Regions from separate parts of the Vibrio sp. 10N genome, predicted to be linked through region 2. Evidence: predicted binding sites of a transcription regulator. Region 2 holds the regulator's gene; the other holds the start of a gene.
What was found. The regulator PurR, encoded in region 2, represses purine synthesis genes. The targets are predictions, from matches to a motif close to TNANGNAAACGTTTNCNTNA.

Region 1: a site for PurR is predicted at 2,314-2,333, ahead of ihfA (integration host factor subunit alpha). Genes of this name have one in related genera too.

The regions. Positions count from the first base shown of each region.
Region 1 is NZ_BTPM01000001.1:1,617,867-1,621,380, reverse strand. It holds gene ppsA (phosphoenolpyruvate synthase) at 1-82, shown strand, start outside; gene AAA946_RS07540 (thiopurine S-methyltransferase) at 195-848, opposite strand; gene AAA946_RS07535 (RelA/SpoT domain-containing protein) at 1,080-1,856, shown strand; gene ihfA (integration host factor subunit alpha) at 1,977-2,270, opposite strand; gene pheT (phenylalanine--tRNA ligase subunit beta) at 2,738-3,514, opposite strand, start outside.
Region 2 is NZ_BTPM01000001.1:1,178,108-1,181,621, forward strand. It holds gene AAA946_RS05620 (TfoX/Sxy family DNA transformation protein) at 1-372, opposite strand, end outside; cyclic di-GMP riboswitch class I at 488-577, opposite strand; gene purR (HTH-type transcriptional repressor PurR) at 757-1,761, opposite strand; gene torD (molecular chaperone TorD) at 2,091-2,744, opposite strand; gene torR (two-component system response regulator TorR) at 3,027-3,514, shown strand, end outside.

The sequences.
Region 1 (3,514 bases), 440 kb from region 2:
GGACCAAGGTATTAGCTCTGTATCACTTAACCCAGATACGGTTATCGATACATGGCTGAAGCTTGGTAACGTCGCTAAGTAATCACAGAATGTCATCACGCAAACTGTGATAAAGAAAATGCCAGAGCTCTCGCTCTGGCATTTTTGTATCCATTGAATTGATTACGGTTCAGAGAACCATCTAACTACAATGATCAGCCTTTATGGGTGATAAGCCATACTTCTTCTGCAAAGCGAGTCAGGCCTTGTTGAATACGACCATGATTACTGTCCGCTTCATCACGCTCTAAAAGGGTCACATCAAACTCCTCACCAAAATGCTGCATCACTTCATTGCTAGGAACGCTGTATGGTGGCCCCGTCATTTCGCTTTGAATGTAGTCCAGTGTGATGAGAAGAATGCGGCCGCCCGGTTTCAGCGTTTGTTTTAGCTTGTCAACATAGAGCGCTCTCACCTCTTCAGGCATGGCAATCATAGCCGCGCGATCGTAAATCAGCTCTACCGGCTGAATTGGCGCGGTAAAATAGTTACCAACATAAATGTTTAGCTCATCAAACTGATATAACTCAAACTGACCATTGATAGGCGTTACCATCGGGGTGTAGAAGTGCTCTGAGAAAAATGAACGCACGGCAATTTGACTAAGCTCGACGCCTTGTACGTCATCATGACGCTGCGCTAACCAAACCAAGTCTTCTGACTTGCCGCATAGAGGCACAAAGACCTTCTCGTCACGCTGAGGAGACAATTGCTGCCAGTATTTTATAAGCAAAGGATTCACATCTTCCAAGTGAAAACCTATTTTGTTTGCAGCCCACTTGTCGTGCCAAAGTTCAAAATCGTTCATTTATCGTTCATATTCGCTGTGGATAATGGTTAACGTAGAGTTTACAGAGTGCAGACAAAATGTCACACCCATTCGCGTAGATTTTATTGCGCGATAAGCATCACAGTTTACAAACTCTGTTACACAGTTTGTGTTGGGTTTTTTCTACGAATCCCCATATTATTGTTAGCGACACTCCTGCGCGTTTACGCCTTTTTTGTACCCGTTTTTGTAACGTAACTAGGAGAGAGAATGAGCACGTTTCTTCGTACTGCAGCACTAATGCTATTGGTACTCAGCCGCGCACCTGCATTTGCGGCAACGCTTAATCAATCCGATTCCACCTCAACAAAAGGAAAGCAAGAGCAAAACGAAGTTTGTCCATCTGTATTCAAACACAGTCTTAGTGGCTTGTACGGCATTGATGCTGTTCAGGGCGCTGCCTTCCAACCCCATAACGATTTTGACATCTTGTACAGCAAAGCCCACCAAGCTCAGCATGAGCTAGAAGCGCTTTGTAAAACCACCGCCCTACTGACTGACACCGACGCGTACTTTGCAGGCGTAAAATCTGCTGAACGAGCCAAAGTGAAGATTGACACTGAACTCAACGGCCAAGTTAATCAAATCACAGATCTGGCTCGAGGCACTATCGTCGCTCAAGACGTTGAGAGCTTAGTAGGCGCGTATGAAGCGCTTAGCCGTGAAGCTCAGGTAGTTAGGGTTAAAAACCGCTTTAAAAGCCCAGCAGCCTCTGGATACCGTGACCTCAACATTTTGGTTAAGCTACCCAAGACTGGAATTATCGCTGAAGTGCAGCTTCACCTAAAAGACATCGCTGATGTGAAGAGCGGACCTGAGCACGATTTGTATGAAATCGTTCAAGGAATTGAGCGCAGAGCTGCCGCTGAAAACCGCGCCCTAAATGAATTTGAAACCGCGCAAATTGCCAGCCTACGACGCCAGTCAATGGAGCTGTATCAAAACGCTTGGCAGCCATACATTACCACTAACATTCGAGCGGCTTAGTCCGCTCTTTATTGAGCGCACTCAGAGCAATGGCTTGGCGCTCGATATTCCCTCTAAATACCTAGCCCCTAAACCACAAAAAGACCACACTAGGTGGTCTTTTTGTTTAACAGTAGGACATTAATCTACTTTGATATTTTCGACTCGAGCCTTCAGTTTCTGACCCGGACGGAATGTCACTACGCGTCGAGCGGAAATGGGAATGTCTTCACCAGTCTTGGGATTTCGACCTGGACGTTCATTCTTGTCACGCAAGTCAAAATTACCAAAACCCGACAGCTTTACCTGTTCGCCACTTTCAAGTGATTTTCTAATTTCTTCGAAAAACACTTCTACCGTTTCCTTGGCATCCCTTTTACTGAATCCGAGTTTCTCAAATAGGTTCTCAGCCAGATCGGCTTTTGTGAGCGCCATAAAACTCCCCTCAAAGCTAATTCATACCTTGTTATCGCAGTGATAACGCTAAAGATTTAGTTCGACCAATCAACAACATAACAGGCCAACTTTGAAAAGTGTAAGCCAACCTTCTGATTTTCGCCAACTTTTTTATTTCAGAACTATGTCAGGATTTTGCTTTAAGTTTTAGCAAGTTATCGGATTAACAGCATAATATAGAGACTTTGCTTACACAAAATCAACCAGGCAGAATAAACAACCAGACAAGCACAATTACACAAACAATAATAAAGCTATAAACAATTTTAAAAATAGTGACCTTGATGCCTTCAACACGTAATTTATTGTGTAAAAACAGCGAGTTGCACCATATTTCCAATATGAAACAGGTTTATTCCACTCGATATTAACCCGGCATAAAAAAAGCGAGTTACTTTTCAGTAACTCGCTTTTTCAGGCATTATGCTTAATTGCGTTAATCGTGCTTAGTCACGCAATGCTGCACCAAATTTCTCAGAAATATGAGCAACAATGGCGTCTACCGCACCTGCGATATCAGCATCTTCAAGCGTGCGCTCTAGAGACTGTAGAGTCAAAGCAATCGCTAGACTCTTCTTGCCTTCCTCAACGCCCTTACCTACGTAAACGTCAAACAATTTCGCGTCTTTTAGGAACTCGCCACCTTGCTCTAAGCAAGCTGCAACGATGTCGCCAGAAGCGACCGCTTCATCAACAACAACAGCGATGTCACGACGGTTTGCAGGGAACTTAGAAAGTCCTGCCGCTTCTGGGATCACTTTCGTGTTGATCGCAGACCATTCAACTTCGAATACGATAGTACGACCGTTTAGACCGAACTTGCGCTCAAGCTCTGGGTGAACGGTACCAATTACCCCCACCTCTTTGCCATCAACAATGATTGCTGCAGATTGACCTGGATGAAGTGCTGGGTGTTTCGCTGCAGCAAATGAGTACGCTTTCTCGTTTGCAGACAGTTCTAGAATCGCTTCTAGGTCGCCTTTAAGGTCAAAGAAGTCAACTGTGTTAGTTTCAATATCCCAATGCTCTTCGCTACGAGTACCAGCAATCACACCTGCAAGCATAGGCTCTTGGCGCATACCGTTCTCAGCATTTTCGCAAGGGATGAAACGCAGACCGTATTCGAACAGGCGAACACGTGGTTGCTGACGCTTCTGGTTGTGAACAACGGTATTTAGAAGGCCCTGGATAAGACCAAGACGCATTGCTGACATTTCCGCAGA
Region 2 (3,514 bases):
TAAGTTAGGTAAATCTTTTAGTCGGTTTGGCTTTGCCTCAGACTGCTGCGCTTTTTCTGTTTTAGCAAATTCAAGCGCTTGTTTAGCGTGAACCAAGATAGCCTCTTGGTCTTGCCAACAATCTTCTGGTAATGCGAAGTATTTAGTGACGACAGGAAATCCACGCTTTTTGTAAACGTATGGTTTGTAACCCAGTTTCTTAAAGGTAGATATGGTCTTGCGGTCTGTTCTGATATGTAATTTGTTGTTCACTGCTAATGCAAACATCGTATCATCTACGAAGATGCCAAATCCGCCGAACATGGAGCGAGACTTTACTCTTCCAAGCTGAGCGAATAACTGCATTGAATCTTTTAGTATAGGATTATCCATGCTTATTCTTTTCTCGGTGTTATTGATTGTGTCACCAAAATCAGGTCCGAGAGTATAGCAAACGGGTGTCAGAGCTCTGTTAAGCCACTGCTATAACTGAGTCTTACCCCTTGCCATCGGCAACCCCGCTACCTATCAATTAAAAAATTGGTTTAGGCCGGAGGCTTTGCGTCCCACCCTTTCAGATGGTTTGCCCTGTGCGTGACACATATAGCATATAGGAAAACTATGTAAGTTATTGATTACTGTTTTTTCAAAATGTGACACTGGTTCAAATAATGGTTGACTATTTGTGCCTAGAGGTGAATAAAAAATTGACAGTGGGCAGGGAAAACTTTGAATAGAGATCAAAAAAAAGTGCCGAAATCGGCACTTTTGTCAGCATTAGGTAAGAGGTTTGACAGAGTCACGTTCTACAATTTCTGGGTGCATTTCGAAAATGCGTTTTTCGTGACCTTTATCTTTGATTCGTTCTAGTAGAATCTCAAAGGCATTTTTACCGACGCGTCGCTTCGGTTGGTGAACCGTTGTGAGCGGAGGTGAAAAGTATTCAGCCAGTTCGATATTGTCATAACCAATAACAGAAATGTCGTCAGGGACACGAACGCCAAGCTGCTGAAGGCGACTCATTAGTCCGAATGCCATTGTGTCATTAAAGCAAAATACTGCAGTGGGCCTTTCTTCCATTGCTGCAATTCGGTTCGCGGCGATTACAGCGGTATCACATTCAAAGTTACCTTCTAAAATGCGATCTTCTTTCATTTCGATACCGGCTTCCACCAGTGCACGCTTGTAACCAATGATGCGCTCTTGGCAGACAGCTTTCTCTAAGTGGCCACTTAGGCAAGCAATATCGGTATGACCTTTTTCAATCAAGAACTTAGTTGCTAGATAGCCACCTTCTTCCGAGTTATCGATGATCTTATCTGCTTGCGAGCTCTCTGGGCCCCAATCCATGATTACCTTAGGAATATCAGCATGGCGGTCAAGCATTTCAAGGAGCTCTTCGGTTAAGTCTGAGCACATCACCAAAATGCCATCAACACGCTTTTCGGCAAGCATGCGGATGTAGTCACGTTGCTTCTCGTAAACACCGCCTGTGTTACACAAAATGAGAGTATAGCCTTGGCGATAGCAGTAACTTTCCACACCATCGATGACTTCTGAGAAAAATAAGTTGGTCGACTGCGTAACCAGCATGCCAATGGTCTTGGTCGAGTTGCATTTCAAGCTACGAGCAACCGCACTTGGGGCGTAATTGAGCTCATTAACCGCCGCCATCACTTTTTCTTGTGTTGCTTCTGCAACAAAGCGAGTCTTATTAATTACATGGGATACTGTGGTCGTTGAAACGCCAGCAAGTCGGGCGACATCTTTAATGGTTGCCATAGTGATATCCTATTAGTCGCGGCTTATAGGTTTAACGTTGAATTAACGTTTGTGCCGCTTTCATTTTAGTGGTTCCAGCACTTTTGTGAAAATACGAATTTAAAGGCGGGAACCGGCAAGTGTATGCAAGCCAAGGCAAAGTTTGAGCGTATGGCTCAAAGTCGGCACCGGAAAGGGGCGTCTAATTGTAATGCCGTTGGGTGATTGCATTTAAACGGCGAATTGTAGTCGCAGCTTAGTGAGCTGGCAATCATTTATCCTAGAAATTTATAACTAAGGCGCAAAATTGACTCATAGAGAGCGGAAAACCCTTTTGCGCCACATGTTAGCTAGTCGTTTTCATCCAAAAGATAGGTAAGGTCGAGCTGACAGAAAGCGTGCAATAAACTTGCCGCAGCTGCGTAAAAACCAAATTCATCAAACTGTTGGCATTTTTGAACGAACTGAGGCAACCAGCTCATTAAATAGGTATTAATGAAGTCTGCTTGCTCGGTCATCGCGGTGTTCATGTGCGCTTCATTTTCCAGCTCGTTGGAGCGGATTATGAGATTGCCCAAAAAGTCGAGCTCAATTGCGAGATGGTCAGCGGGTTCATTCAGATCTTGATTAACGGCAACACCGTGCTTTGTCAGAAGGTCTGTCATGTCCTGTGCTGGTTGGTCATTAAGCAAGCCGGACTTACCAATATACATAGAGGCATAAGGCAGTGCGCCATGTTTATCGGACTTCAAAAAGAGATCGCAGAAGTCTGCTGAGAGCTCTAGCTGGGCATCTTCACGAACTTGTAAGCGATTTAGTGCATCGGTGAAAGTTTTTATCGGCTCAGAGAGGGATGGGTTTTCACCTAGGCCTGTTAGAAACGAACGTATCTCTGGGCTGTGATATTTGTTTAGCTCATCTTCGGTCAGCTCTGAAGCAAATAGGCTGGACAGCCACCAATAGATTTCCGCACGTTGTTCATTAAATGCTTTGATTTCTTGCATTTGTATCGTCTCCAAAAATGATACCTTCTATTCTAGCCAATAAAGATGAACAGCAATAACGGATAATATGAATAAATAAGTTAATTTATTAAAAAATATGATAAAAATTAATTTACGCGCCCAAATTGTACTTGGGTATTTGTTGCATATGGCGTTCGATGGTTTTGGTTGTCTTGAATCAAAAAAAAAGTAGGTTTGTGCTTATTGACGGCGGTGTAGACTAGAATTGTGAATGGTTATGAATAGAATGCCCCAGTCATTACAGATTGAGATAGTACCGATATGAAATATCACGTTTTGGTTGTAGAAGATGACGTAGTCACTCGCAGTAAGCTCGCTGGCTATTTCGAAAATGAAGGGTATTTGGTTAGTGAAGCCCAAGATGGCAATGAAATGCGTCAAGTTTTGCAAGAGTCGAGTATTGACCTAGTTATGCTTGATATTAACCTGCCAAAAGAAGACGGCCTAATGCTGACGAGAGAGCTGCGTAGTCAGTCTGATATTGGCATTATTCTCGTCACTGGTCGCACCGATAGTATTGACCGTATCGTTGGGCTTGAGATGGGCGCGGATGATTATGTAACTAAGCCTTTTGAGCTGCGTGAGCTGTTGGTTAGAGTTAAGAATTTACTATGGCGCATCTCATTGGCGCGCAAACAGCCGGTGCTAGAGCAGTCGGTTGAGAGTGAACACGTTATTCACTTTGGAGAATGGACGTTTGATAAACAACGACGTTCACTAACAAACAGTGGCGATCCGGTGAAACTGAC